Skermanella sp. TT6: one gene and its partner. Each later gene encodes a partner of the first gene's protein in a complex. Links are inferred from orthologs where the notes say so. Each region holds a gene or a part of one and is shown on either strand. Other genes may lie near its edges.

Evidence for each region.
Region 2: the proteins of scpA (region 1) and meaB are in contact, whole or in part, in a crystal structure (PDB 8DPB), measured with the Methylorubrum extorquens proteins. The link is inferred for Skermanella sp. TT6 from one-to-one orthologs. Residues at the interface, in SOR27001.1 of Methylorubrum extorquens: Glu577, Glu578, Asn579, Asp580, Gly581, Arg582, Arg583, Arg585, His596, Ala604, Ser605, Ala608, Asp609, Gly611, Phe612, Asp613, Val614, Asp615, Ile616, Gly617, Pro618, Leu619, Glu625, Arg628, Gln629, Val631, Glu632, Asn633, Asp634, Glu661; in SOR26638.1 of Methylorubrum extorquens: Arg20, Ala21, Ala24, Arg25, Thr28, Ser32, Arg33, Arg34, His37, Thr98, Gly99, Gly100, Ser101, Ile102, Leu103, Lys106, Thr107, Ala110, Ala113, Ile114, Asp115, Arg116, Ala118, Phe119, Ile120, Arg121, Pro122, Pro124.

Annotation. Positions count from the first base shown.
Region 1 is NZ_CP067420.1:3,105,598-3,113,132, forward strand. What follows is about bases 1,934-4,920. They hold scpA (methylmalonyl-CoA mutase), read right to left. Parts: upstream 4,502-4,920; coding sequence 2,366-4,501; downstream 1,934-2,365. Other genes in these bases: IGS68_RS14695 (NifB/NifX family molybdenum-iron cluster-binding protein), read right to left, coding at 1,934-2,252; IGS68_RS14705 (biotin transporter BioY), read right to left, coding at 4,643-4,920. Outside these bases: IGS68_RS14685 (cytochrome b/b6 domain-containing protein), read right to left, coding at 16-678; IGS68_RS14690 (PhyR family response regulator anti-anti-sigma factor), read left to right, coding at 1,085-1,882; more of IGS68_RS14695, read right to left, coding at 1,893-1,933; more of IGS68_RS14705, read right to left, coding at 4,921-5,233; IGS68_RS14710 (acetyl-CoA carboxylase biotin carboxylase subunit), read right to left, coding at 5,259-7,244; IGS68_RS14715 (acyl-CoA carboxylase subunit beta), read right to left, coding at 7,258-7,535. UniProt on the Escherichia coli protein: Catalyzes the interconversion of succinyl-CoA and methylmalonyl-CoA. Could be part of a pathway that converts succinate to propionate.
Region 2 is NZ_CP067420.1:414,894-420,671, reverse strand. Bases 2,607-5,388 are described here. They hold meaB (methylmalonyl Co-A mutase-associated GTPase MeaB), read right to left. Parts: upstream 4,617-5,388; coding sequence 3,597-4,616; downstream 2,607-3,596. Other genes in these bases: IGS68_RS01935 (ATP-binding protein), read right to left, coding at 4,651-5,388; IGS68_RS01945 (DUF1223 domain-containing protein), read left to right, coding at 2,777-3,589. Outside these bases: IGS68_RS01960 (OpgC family protein), read right to left, coding at 1-1,106; IGS68_RS01955 (SGNH/GDSL hydrolase family protein), read left to right, coding at 1,516-2,346; IGS68_RS01950 (hypothetical protein), read right to left, coding at 2,286-2,492; more of IGS68_RS01935, read right to left, coding at 5,389-5,778. UniProt on the Escherichia coli protein: Binds and hydrolyzes GTP. Likely functions as a G-protein chaperone that assists AdoCbl cofactor delivery to the methylmalonyl-CoA mutase (MCM) ScpA and reactivation of the enzyme during catalysis.

The DNA of each region.
Region 1 (7,535 bases):
TCCAGCGCCGGCCGGTCAGGCGACCATCACCAGCGTCGCGACCAGTGCCACGGCCAGGGCGGCGATCAGGGCGGCCGGCAGCAGCCCCGCTTGACCGGGCGGATCCACGGTGATGCTATCCGGGACGATCTTTCGACCCGTCAGCATCGGCCGGACGAGATTTTCCCTGCGAAGAAGCAGGTAGCCCGCGATGACCGCGACATGCACCGCCACCATCGCCAGGATCAGGTCGAATGCCAGACGGTGGACCGTGCTGAGCAGCTTCACCACGGCACTTCCGGCATGGGCGACCAGCGGCCCGTCGACCAGGATGTCGTCGCTGGTGAAAAGGCCGCTTCCCGCCTGTACCGCGAGGACCAGGAGAAGCGCCGCGACCATCCATCCGCCCAAGGGGTTGTGTCCGAGAACAGGGCGGGGGTGCGTGCCGGACGACCGCAGCTCGCGCAGATGCTCGAGGGCCGCCGCCAGCCCCTTCAGGAAATCGCTGAACCGGGCGGATCTGCTGCCGATGAAGCCCCAGGCCAGACGGAACAGCAACAACGACAGTATGAAATAGCCGCTGAGGAAATGAACACGCATCCAGCCGAGTTCGCCGCTTGCCCAGGAGGCGCCGACCGCCGCCACCAGAAGCCAATGGAACAGCCGCACCGGCAGGTCCCAGACGGTCACGGACCGCACGGGACCCCTCCTATCATACTTCTTCATGATGACTCCCTGGCATGGTACGGTGGGTCCGTTGATGATGCGGCGCGGTCGATCGCCGGCCGCCGGTGGCATTGGCCGATCGGTATGTTATCAGTGCGATTATAGGGCCGTTCGGAATCCCGTGTAGGAAGAACAGCAGCGGCCAATTGCCCCTATCGGCAATGCAGCGGCAGACACTATCCCGAAAGACTTAGCCTTTCGCGCAGCAGACAGCATCGTTTGCCGCACTACTCTTTATGTCCGCTCAAAAATGAGGCCGAGGACTACACTTGCGCAGTCGGCTTGAATTCGTTCCGCGCGCGGGATAAACAGACATCATCCCTTCAAGGAACGGAAGGGGACCTGCGGAGGATATATGGAAGCGCAAGCCCGGAGACTGATGGCTCAGTTGCCGTACATGCGACGCTACGGGCGCGCGCTCACCGGCTCCACGTCGCGCGGCGACGATCTGGTTACGCGCGCGGTGGAAGCCGCGCTGGCCGACCCCGAGCGCTATCACCTGGAAGGCGACGAGGAAACGGTGACGCGGCGCCGGCTGTACGCACTGCTCAACAGTCTTTTCGATACCGAACCCGCATCGTCCGGGGCGCCGGAGCCCGGGCACCCGATCGAGGCGGCGCTGAGCAGCCTTCCGGAAATCGAGCGCCGCGTCTTCCTGCTGGTCAGCCTGGAAGAGTTGCCGACGACGCAGGCGGCGGAAGTGATCGGAGTGCCGGTAGAGCAGGTGCGGGAGGCTCTCGGCAGGGCCCAGAACGCCATGCGCGAGCAGCTGGTCGCGAACATCCTGATCGTCGAGGACGACGCGATCATCGCCTACGACCTGACCGAGACCGTCCTGGCCATGGGCCATAAGGTCTGCGGCACGGCTGCAACGATGGAAGAGGCGCTGGCGACCGCCGCTGCGAACCAGCCCAGCCTGGCGCTGATGGACCTGCGTCTGGCGCATGGCGGGAGCGGCATCACCACGGCCCAGGCCCTGCGGGAATCGCGGGCGCTGCCGATCATCTTCGTCACGGCCTTCGCCGAGGAACTCAAGCAGCGGGGCCTCGACTACCTGGGACCCGTCATCAAGAAGCCCTTCACCCGCGAGCAGATCGAGCGGGCGATCACCCAGGCGGTGTTCACGCCGCGCCCTGGCGACGCCAAGCCGACCCTGGCCGGCCGATCGGTCGGATAGCTTCACTCCGTCAGTGATCGTGATCGCACCGTTCCGGCAGCGGCGCCGGGGCGGGCAACGTGCCTGCGAAGTACCCTTTCACCGCGGCGACCGGATCCGTCTCCGACGTCAGGACGGCCTGGATACCCCTGCTCGCGCATTTTCGGATGAACTTCTCCCGGGCATTCCCCGTGATGACGACGGTGACCTCGTCGAGCGGGTGCGCACCTTCGCCTTCGAACACGTGGAAGATCTGGTCTTCCGCCAGGAACAGCTCCTTGACCTTGACCGGCTCCGTTCCCGCCTCGGCCTCGTAGACGAGGAAGCTCCGGCACCGGCCGGCGTGGGGAGTGACGGTCTCCAGATCGAGGCTTGTCAGGGCGAAACGCATGCTCGGGAACTCCTGATACGAGGATTGCTCCCGAACATGCGACGGCCTGCGGCCGGGCATCATTGAAGTGCCGCAACCGCCGGCCTGCATGTCGATTTGTCGCAGGAACCGGCTTACTGCCGGATCATTCCGAGAATCTCGTGGGCCGCTTTCGGGATGTTGGTCCCTGGGCCGTAGATCGCGGCGACGCCCGACTTCAACAGGAAATCATAATCCTGCGGCGGGATGACGCCGCCGCAAACCACGATGATGTCGTCCGACCCTGCCTTCTTCAGCTCCTCGACCAGCGCCGGGACGAGCGTCTTGTGGCCGGCGGCCTGGCTGGACACGCCGATCACGTGCACGTCGTTCTCCACCGCCTGCCGGGCAGCCTCGTCCGGGGTCTGGAACAGCGGCCCGACATCGACGTCGAAGCCGATGTCGGCGAAGGCCGTGGCGATCACCTTGGCGCCGCGGTCGTGTCCGTCCTGGCCCATCTTGACCACCAGCATGCGGGGACGCCGTCCCTCCTCCTCGGCGAACGCCTTGACCTCCTGCTGGATGGTGGCGAAGCCTTCGTCACCCTCGTAGGCGGCTCCATAGACGCCGCTGACCGAGCGGATCACCGCCCGGTGCCGGGTAAAGACGGATTCGAGCGCGTCGGAGATCTCTCCCACGGTCGCCCGCGCCCGGGTGGCCTTGACAGCGAGGTCGAGCAGGTTGCCGCTGCCGTCCTTAGCCGCCTGGGTCAGCGCGTCGAGCGAGGCCCGCCACGCCGCCTCGTCGCGGCTGGCCCGGATCTGCTGGAGCCGGGCGACCTGCTGTTCGCGGACCACGGTGTTGTCGATGTCCAGCACGTCGACCTTTTCGGGATTGGCGACTCGGTACTTGTTGACCCCGACGACCACTTCCTCCGCCCGGTCGATGCGCGCCTGGCGCTTGGCGGCGGCCTCCTCGATCTTCAGCTTGGGCATGCCGCTCTCGACGGCGCGGGTCATGCCGCCCAGCCCCTCGACCTCGTCGATCAGGGCCTGGGCGTGGGTCGCCAGCGAATTTGTCAGCGCCTCGATATAATATGAACCGCCGAGCGGATCGACGACGTGGGGAATGCCGGTCTCCTCCGCGATGATCAGCTGCGTGTTGCGCGCGATGCGGGCGGAGAACGGGGTCGGCAGGCCCAGGGCCTCGTCGTAAGCGTTGGTGTGCAGCGACTGGGTCCCGCCCAGCACGGCGGCCATGGCTTCCACTGTGGTGCGGATGATGTTGTTGTAGGGATCCTGCTCGGTCAGCGACACGCCGGAAGTCTGGCAATGGGTGCGCAGCGCCAGGGAACGGGCGTCCTTGGGCTCGAAATTCTTCTGCATCAGCCGCGCCCACAGCAGGCGGGCGGCCCGCAGCTTCGCGATCTCCATGAAGAAGTTCATGCCGATGGCGAAGAAGAACGACAGGCGGGGCGCGAACTGGTCGACCTTCAGCCCCTTGGACTTGGCGGCGCGCACATATTCCAGCCCGTCGGCCAGGGTGAAGGCCAGTTCCTGCACCGCGGTCGCCCCGGCCTCCTGCATGTGGTAGCCGCTGATCGAGATCGAGTTGAACCGCGGCATGTTGAGCGCCGTGTACTCGATGATGTCGGCGACGATCCGCATGCTGGGCGCGGGCGGGTAGATGTAGGTGTTGCGGACCATGAACTCCTTGAGGATGTCGTTCTGGATGGTCCCGGCCAGCTTGTCCTGGCTGACGCCCTGCTCCTCCGCCGCGACGATGTAGCCCGCCAGGACCGGCAGCACCGCGCCGTTCATGGTCATGGAGACCGTCATCTTGTCCAGCGGGATGTCGGCGAACAGGATCTTCATGTCCTCGACGCTGTCGATCGCGACGCCGGCCTTGCCGACGTCGCCGACCACGCGCGGATGGTCGCTGTCATAGCCCCGGTGGGTCGCCAGGTCGAAGGCGACGGACAGCCCCATCTGTCCGGCCGCGAGGTTCTGCTTGTAGAACTTGTTGCTCTCTTCCGCGGTGGAGAAGCCGGCATACTGGCGGATCGTCCAGGGCCGGTGGGAATACATGGTCGCGCGTGGCCCGCGCGTGTACGGCGCGAAGCCCGGCAGGGTCTCCAGCTCCAGCCCGGCGAGGTCGTCGGCGGTATAGAGCGGCTTGACCGGAATGCCTTCCGGGGTATCCCAGACCAGCGTGTCGGGCGAGGCGCCGCCGGTGTCCTTGGTGGCGAGCGCGGTCCAGTCGGCCAGCCTCTTCTTGGGGAAATCGACCATGGGACAATCCTCCGGGGCGGGCTAAGCGTCTTGTTCGACGGTGTCTTCGAAACGGTATCGTATCAGAACAGGGAGCGGGCCATGCGGTCACGTGCCGCAGCGATCAGGGACACGCCCCGGCGGGGGCGTCTCCCCGCCCGATCAGCCCCGGCTCTGCGACCGGCGGGCGACCACCGTCCAGGCGGCGTGCATCAGCGCGGCACCCAGGGCGGTCTTCAGAAGCGTCGCGGCGACGAAGGGGGTCAGGCCGACGGCAACGGCCTTGTCCATCCCGAACAGCACGGCGAGCCAGGCGACGCCGGGGATGAACAGCAGGGCATGCCCGATCGACATGGCGGCCACCGCCTTGACCGGGCTGCGGTCCCAGCCGCGCTCGGCCAGCCAGCCGATCAGGCCGGCGGCCATGACGAAGCCGACCAGGTAGCCGGCGGTCGGTCCGGTCATGTAGGCGAACCCGGCGCCCGTGCCGGCGAACACGGGCAGGCCGGCCATGCCCTCGGCCAGGTACAGCAGGACCGTCGCCATGGCGAGCCGGCTGCCATAGGCCATGCCGAGCATCATGATGACAAGGCTCTGCATCGTCATCGGGACCGGCCAGAACGGCACCTGGGCCTTGGCCGAGAGGGCCAGCAGCAGGCTGCCGGCGAGGGCGAACCCAGCGGCGCGGATCAGGCTTCCGCCGGGCGCCAGGGTATCGAGCAGCGTCGGGTGGGTCGGAGAAAACGACTTCATGTCACTGTCCTTCGGGGGAGCGCGTTCAGGCGAACTCGATGATGATCTGGTCCACGGCCAGGCTGCTGCCCGGAGCCGCATGGATCTTCGCCACCTTGCCGTCCTGCTCGGCGCGCAGCAGGTTCTCCATCTTCATGGCCTCTACCACCGCCAGCTCCTGGCCGGCCTTGACCTCCTGCCCCACTTCGACCGCGACGCGGGCGAGCAGGCCAGGCATGGGCGACAGCAGGAACTTGGACATGTCGGGCGGCAGCTTGACCGGCATCAGGTCGGCGAGCTGCGCGGCCCGGGGACTCAGCACCTGGGCCTTCATCTCCGCCCCGGCATGGATCAGCCGGTAACCGGTGCCGGTCCGGTCGAGCTGGATCGACAGGGGCCGGTAGTTGACCGTGCCGTTCCACAGCGGCTGGCCGATTTCCCAGTCCGAGCGGACCTCGAAGCGCTTGCCGCCCAAGACCACGTCGTAGCCGTCGTCGACCGAGTCGATCGTGCAGGGATGGTTCGTCCGCTCGGTCCGCACCACCCAGTCCCGCGCCACCTTGTGACGGGCCCCCGGCAGCTGGCCGCTGATGGTGGCGGCCCGCTCCTCCACCTTGCGCTGGACGGAGGCGGCGACCGCCATCAGCCGCTCGTTCGTGTCGGTGTCGAGCGACAGGCCGTGGAACCCGTCGGGGAACTCCTCGGCGATGAAGTTGGTGGTCAGCCGGCCCTCGACGAACCGCGAATGGTTCATCAGCGCCGACAGGAAGCTGATGTTGTGGGCCACGCCGCGGATCTGGAACTTGTCCAGCGCTTCGCGCATATGGTGGATCGCGCTGTTGCGATCGGCGCCCCGGCTGATCAGCTTGGCGATCATCGGATCGTAGAACATGCTGATCTCGCCGCCGTCATAGACGCCGGTGTCGACGCGGGTGTGCGCATCCTCCGCCGGCGGGACGTAGCGGGTCAGGCGGCCGGTGGAGGGCAGGAAACCGCGGGTCGGGTCCTCGGCGTAGACGCGGGCCTCGATCGACCAGCCGTTCAGCGTGATGTCGCTCTGCTGGAGCTTCAGCTTCTCGCCGGCGGCGACTCGGATCATCTGCTCGACGAGGTCCAATCCTACCACCAGCTCGGTCACCGGATGCTCGACCTGGAGCCGGGTGTTCATCTCCAGGAAGTAGAAGTTCCGGTTGGCGTCGACGATGAACTCGACCGTGCCGGCCGACTTGTATTCCACGGCCTTGGCCAGGGCCACCGCCTGCTCGCCCATCGCCTTGCGGGTCTCGGGGTCGATGAAGGGGCTCGGCGCCTCCTCGATGACCTTCTGGTGGCGGCGCTGGATCGAGCACTCGCGCTCGCCCAGGTACAGGGTATTGCCGAAGGCGTCGCCCAGGACCTGGATCTCGATGTGGCGCGGCTGCTCGATGTATTTCTCGACGAAGACGCGGTCGTCGGCGAAGCTGGAGCGCGCCTCGTTCCGGGCGGAGCGAAAGCCCTCCCGCGCCTGGTCGTCGTTCCAGGCGACGCGCATGCCCTTGCCGCCGCCGCCGGCCGAGGCCTTGATCATCACCGGATAGCCGATGTCCTTGGCGATGCGGACGGCGTCGTCCTCGTCCGGGATGACGCCCAGGTAGCCGGGGACGGTGCTGACGCCGGCGGCGTGGGCCAGCTTCTTCGACTCGATCTTGTCGCCCATCGCCGCGATGGCGCGGACGTCGGGACCGATGAAGGTGATGCCGTTGGCCTTCAGCGCCTCGCAGAACTCCGCCTTCTCCGACAGGAAGCCGTAGCCGGGATGGACGGCCTGGGCGCCGGTGCGCTTGCACGCCTCGATGATGCGGTCGGCGACCAGGTAGCTCTGGGCGGACGGCGCCGGTCCGATCAGGACCTTCTCGTCCGCCATCTCGACATGCAGCGCCGCGGCGTCCGCCTCGGAATAGACGGCGACGGTCTTGATGCCCATGCGCCGCGCGGTCTTGATGACGCGGCAGGCGATCTCACCACGGTTGGCGATAAGGATCTTGGAGAACATGGTGGTCGCGCCTTCAGAGCGGGAGGTTGTCGTGCTTCTTCCAGGGATTCTCGAGCTGCTTGTTCTTCAGCATGGCGAGAGCCTTGGAGACGCGGCGCCGGGTTCCGTGCGGCATGATCACGTCGTCGACGTAGCCGCGGCTGCCGGCGACGAACGGGGTGGCGAACTTCTGGCGGTATTCCTCGGTCCGCTGCTCGATCTTCTCCGGGTCGCCGATGTCGGAGCGGAAAATGATCTCCACCGCGCCCTTCGGCCCCATCACCGCGATCTCGGCGGTCGGCCAGGCATAGT
Region 2 (5,778 bases), 2.7 Mb from region 1 along the record:
CAGGCGGCATAGTTGGCGTGGATCCAGGCCGGGACCGCCAGGCTGGCGATGGCCAGCAGCGTCATCGCGGTCTTGGTCCCTTCCGTGAAGGGACCGATCCTGGCGTCAAGCCCCAAGAGCACGTAGACCACCACCACATGGTAGGCATAGACCTGAAGCGAATGCTTGCCGATGAAGGTCAGGAACCGCCAGGCGAACAGGCGGTTCAGCAGCGTCCCGGCGGCCCGCGCCACCGGCGACGACGCCTCCCGGCCGGCGACCAGCAGCCAGGCGATCAGGTAGGCCAGGCCCGCGAAGTTCAGCAGGTAGACGAGGGCGAACTCGCCGCGGTTGTTGTAGACGTCGAACCGCAGCGCCATGCTGTCGGGCACCAGGCCGTTGGTGAAGCCGAGCCTGAAAGCCATGAACAGCAGGACCAGCGCGATCGAGACCTTCAGCAGGTCGGTGCGCCGGGGCGAGAACCAGCGGTCCCAGTCCAGCTTGCCCTGGGCATCGGCCGCCCCGAGCAGCAGCCCGGTGACGAACACGATCTGCCAGGCGAGCGGATTGAAGTGGCTGCGCAGCACGAAGCCGGGCGCGAAGGCGCCGACCGTCTCCTCGACGATCCGGATCGCCGGCAGATGCAGCCCCAGCTGGACCATCAGCCAGAGCAGGACGCTGCCGCCCAGCACCTCGCGCCAGTAGCCCCGCGCGATCCAGCGCAGCAGCAGCGGCGACGCGACCAGATAGACGATGTATTGCGGCAGGATGTCCATGAAGGTCGGCTGGTAGAGCAGCAGGAACGCCGAGATCCCGGTCAGCGTCGGGGTCTGGTACATCTCCCACATGAAGTGCCCCCACAGCGGGCGCGAGTTTGGGATCAGCACCGCCATGAACAGGATCGCCGCCAGGACGATCACCGCGTAGACATAGAGTTCGTAGGCCCGGTTGAGGATCTTGGCGTCCATGAGGGACGTCTGTCCCTTGGCGATCATGCGCGTATAGTAAAGGCCTATGATGACGCCGGAGATGAAGACGAATCCCTGGGCATCCTGGACATAGCCCAATTCCGAGTGGTTGATCCGCGCGAGCAATAACTCACCCTGGAACGGCAAATGATTAAGCATCATAAATACGAGGAAATAACCACGCAAACCGTCGAGGATTGCAAAACGCTTCATGGCACTCTCCACGGCCGGGGCGACTGCATGCCGATAGTACAGATTTTGGTATGTACCGATTGGTGAACCGGCGCAGATCATGTTTATTCCTTAAAGTGCCTTTCAATACCCCTTTCAGTGTAGAAAGAGACCAGAAGATCGACCTGAATATCCTGAGCCGGCAGGGAACATCCTGTCGGTTCAGGACGTTGAATCGGGTTGCGCATCGGCAACAGTGCCGAGGCGAATGTTCCGTGTCCCCCGCAATTCACAGTTTGACCATAATTGGAACCCATACGCTCTGCCGTCGCCGGGCAGCCCGCCAGGCTTCATGACAGCTTCACAGCAACAGCAGCCGAGCGAGCGTTTCCCAACCATGGTCAAGCACGTCTTCCCCGCAGTTCTGTCCGGTATCGTCGGTTTCGGCATGATGGTCGGGAGCGCCGCGGCGCAGGCTCCCGAGCAATGCGCCGCCCCGTCGCTGGTGATCCCGGCTTCCGCACGCGAGATGCCGCGGACCAGCGCGGCCCTCAGCCGCAAGCAGGATCTGCGCATCGTCGCCGTCGGCTCGTCCAGCACCCAAGGGACCGGCAGTTCGGGTCCCGCCATGACCTATCCGGCCCAGCTCGACCGGATCCTGGAAACCCGCTTCCCCGGCGCGAGGATCGAGGTGGTCAACAAGGGGATCGGGGGAGAGAAGGCGGCCGCGACCCTGGCCCGGCTCGACCGCGACGTGCTGGCGCTGAAGCCCGACCTGGTGATCTGGCAGCTCGGCACCAACGACGCCCTGGGGAAGGTCGATGCCAAGGTGTTCGGCATGCAGGCGGTGGAGGGCATCAAGCGCATCCGGGAATCGGGCGCCGACCTGATGCTGCTGGAGCCGCAGTTCCTGCCCAAGCAGGTGGGCAACGCGACCTATGCGGCCTATGTGGACGCGGTCCGCGCCCTGGGAGCCGCGCACGGCATCCCGGTGTTCCGCCGCAATGAGGTGATGAAGCACTGGCTCGACAGCAAGCAGTTCACCCCGACCACCATGCTGTCCAGCGACCAGCTGCACATGACCGACGCCAGCTACCGGTGCCTCGCGGAACTGATGGCCAACGCCATCGTCCCGGCGGCGATGCCGGCGGTCCAGCCGCCCGCCGGTCAGACCATCAAGGTGCTGAGCGGTCCCACCGCGGTGCGCAGCGCCGAAACGCCCAGGTAGAACACGGCCGCGACGAAACCCCAGCAGGCGACCGCGGCCGTCAGCGCCAGGATCGCCTGCATCTGGACGGGCAGTTGCTCCTCCGGGCCTTCCGAGAACCGGGACATCATACGCTCTCCGGCGATCCGGCGTATCAAAGCGTTCATGTCGAATCCGAATCCGTTGTTCATTCTCGATCCTCTCCCTTGCCGGGCGATGCTAATTATGGAAACAGGGCGGACGGGTGTCAAAAATGTGACATTCCGGACGCGATCGGAAGAAAACCGGGATGCGGAAGCCGGGCCGGGAATCGCCCGGCCGGAAGCGCCTTCTCTCTTCAGTCGTAACACCGGCTGGGTCACTGACGGACCGTGATCCCGACCGGCTATAGTCGCGCCGCAAGCCGAAGACTTCTCGCAAAAGGCCGGGACAGACGGACGGGGGACAGGACATGTTGGGGATCGCCGCCGTCGCAGTGCCGATGGGGTTCCTGTTCGGCTCGGGCTGCGCCGACCAGCCGACCGTGGTGGAGCTGTTCACCTCGGAAGGATGCTCGTCGTCGCCGGCGGCCGACGTGCTGCTGAACGAGCTGGCCGGCCGGCCCGACGTTCTGGCGCTGTCGTTCCATGTGGACTGCTGGGACGATCTCGGCTGGGCCGACCCCTTCGCCACCGCCTGGGCGACCCGGCGCCACCGCGACTACAACGACGCCCTCGGCCGTTCCTCCGTCTATACGCCGCAGATGGTGATCGACGGATCGGCCGAGGTGTTCGGCGGCAACGCGCGCCTGGTCGGCCAGGCCGTGGCGGCGGCGCGGGCGGCGCGGGGGCAGGCACGCCGGAACCCGCTTGGCATCGGCCTCCGCGAGCGCTCCGGCGGGCTGGACATCACGGTTCCCGCCGGCCATCGGCGGCGCGAGACCCGCATCCTGGCGGTGCGCTACGACCTGCGCCGCGGAGTCCTGGTGAAGGCGGGCGAAAACCGCGGACGCCGGCTGTCCCACAGCCACGTCGTGCGCGAAATGATCGACCTGGGCGCCTGGACGGGCGATGCCTGCCGGCTGCGCGCGCTGCCGGCACCGGCCGGCCAGGGGATCGCCGTGCTGGTCCAGGAACTCGACGGGGCGGGCCGCCCGGCCGCGATCCTGGGCGCCGCGCGCCAGGAACGCGGCCTGCTGGGCGTCAGCGCCGACCCGAGGGAAGCGGTCGCCCGCATGGTCCGGACGATCCGGGCGAACCGCGACGGCGGGGCGACCCCGCTGTAGCCGGCGTTCAGTCCTCGCGCGGGCCGAGGAACCGCTCCAGCAGGGCGCGGGCCGCCGCGGTCGGGGTCGTCTCCGCACGGGTCACCGCCTGCTCGGCCCGGGGAAGCTCGGCGCGGACGGCGGGGTGGCGGCGGAAGGCGTCGGTCAGGGTTTCCGCGATCTCGCTCCACATCCAGGCGCGCGCCTGTTCGGCCCGGCGGGCGTCCAGGGCGCCGGAGCCGGACAGGGTGCCGCGGTAGCGGCCGACGGTCTCCCAGATCTCCGGCACGCCGGTTCCGGTCGCGGCCGAGCAGGTCAGCACCGGCACCTTCCAGTCCTTCGACGGCGAGCGCAGCAGCGCCAGCGCGTGCCGGTACTCCGCGACGGCATGGCGGGCGGCGTCGACCAGGGCGCCGTCGGCCTTGTTGACCACGATCAGGTCCGCCAGCTCGACGATGCCCTTCTTGATGCCCTGGAGCTCGTCGCCGCCGCCGGGCAGCAGAAGCAGCATGAACAGGTCGACCATGTCGGCCACGGTCGTCTCGGACTGGCCGACCCCGACCGTCTCGACCACCACCACGTCATAGCCCGCCGCCTCGCAGGCCAGCATCGCCTCCCGCGTGCGCCGGGCGACGCCGCCCAGGGTGCCGCCGCTGGGCGACGGCCGGATGAAGGCCGAAGGATTGCGGGTCAGTTCCTCCATCCGGGTCTTGTCGCCCAGGATCGAGCCGCCGGTGCGCTGGGACGACGGGTCCACCGCCAGCACCGCGATCCGGTGCCCCTGCCCGATCACATGAAGGCCGAAGGTCTCGATGAAGGTGGACTTGCCGACACCCGGCACGCCCGAGATGCCGATCCGCACCGACCGGCCGGTATGGGGCAGCAGCTCGGCCAGAAGCGCCTCGGCCCGCTCCCGGTGGTCGGGCCGGCTCGACTCGATCATGGTGATGGCGCGGGCCAGGGCGCGCCGGTCGCCCGAGCGGATCGCCTCCGCGGTTTCGGCGGCGGACGGGACTGCGGCGCGGGAGGCGGAGGGGGATCTGCGCATCATGGCGTCAACCTACAGGGCGGCCCGGCGGCGCTCAAGCGGCCGGAACCTGCTCGACCCCATGCAGGGTCCGCGAAGCGCCGTCCCGGGCGGGGACGGTGCGCCAGGGCGGGAACTCCACCCGCGCCGTGGTCCCGCAGCCCACCTTGCTTTCCAGGATCAGCCGGCCCTGGTGCAGGTTGGCGATCGCGTTGACCAGCGACAGCCCCAGGCCGGTGCCGCCGACCTGGCGGGTCAGGCTGTTGTCCACCTGGTAGAACGGTTCCAGCACCCGGGAGAGGTGCTCCTCCGCGATGCCGATGCCGGTATCCCGGACCTCGATCGCGACGCCGCCGTCCTTCAGGGCCAGGGTGCGGCAGGTGACCGTGCCGCCGGCGGGCGTGAACTTCACGGCGTTGGACAGCAGGTTGACGACGATCTGCCGCACCGCCCGGGCATCGGCATGGAGGTTGGGCGCCGTCGCCGGGATCTGCCGGTCGAGCAGGACGTCGCCCCGGCGCGCCAGGTCGGAGACCATGGAGCAGCACCGCGTCACCAGCGCGCCGAGATCGATCAGGTCCTCGTTGATCGTGCGCCGCCCGGCCTCGATCTTGGAGATGTCGAGGAGGTCGCTGATCAGCGACAGCAGGTGCTCGCCGGCATGGCGGATGTCGTTGACGTATTCCTTGTACTTGGCGTCGCCGAGCGGCCCGAACAGCTCGTCCGCCAGCAGTTCGGAGAAGCCGATGATCGCGTTGAGCGGCGTGCGCAGCTCATGGCTCATGTTCGCCAGGAAGGCCGACTTGGAGCGGTTGGCGACCAGCGCCTGGTCGCGCGCGGTGCGCAGCGCCTCCTCCGTCCGGCGGTGGCTCGTGATGTCCTGGAAGACCCAGGCCGACAGGGCGGTGCCGTCGTCCTCGGTATCGACCTTGAGCAGCGACCGCCGGCTGATCGAGACGGTGCGCTCGCCGGTGCCGGGCGCGGTCAGGGTCGTCTCCGCGCTGGCGCCGGGAACCATGGCGCGGATCGCCGGCGACACGCCGAGCAGGCTCAGCACGTCGTCGATCCGGCGCCCGGCGACCTCGTCCGGGACGATGTCGAAGATCCGCTGGAACTCCCGGTTCATGGTGAAGGCGTGGAAGACCGACTCCCCGGCAGCCCGGAGCGACACCAGGACCGCCCC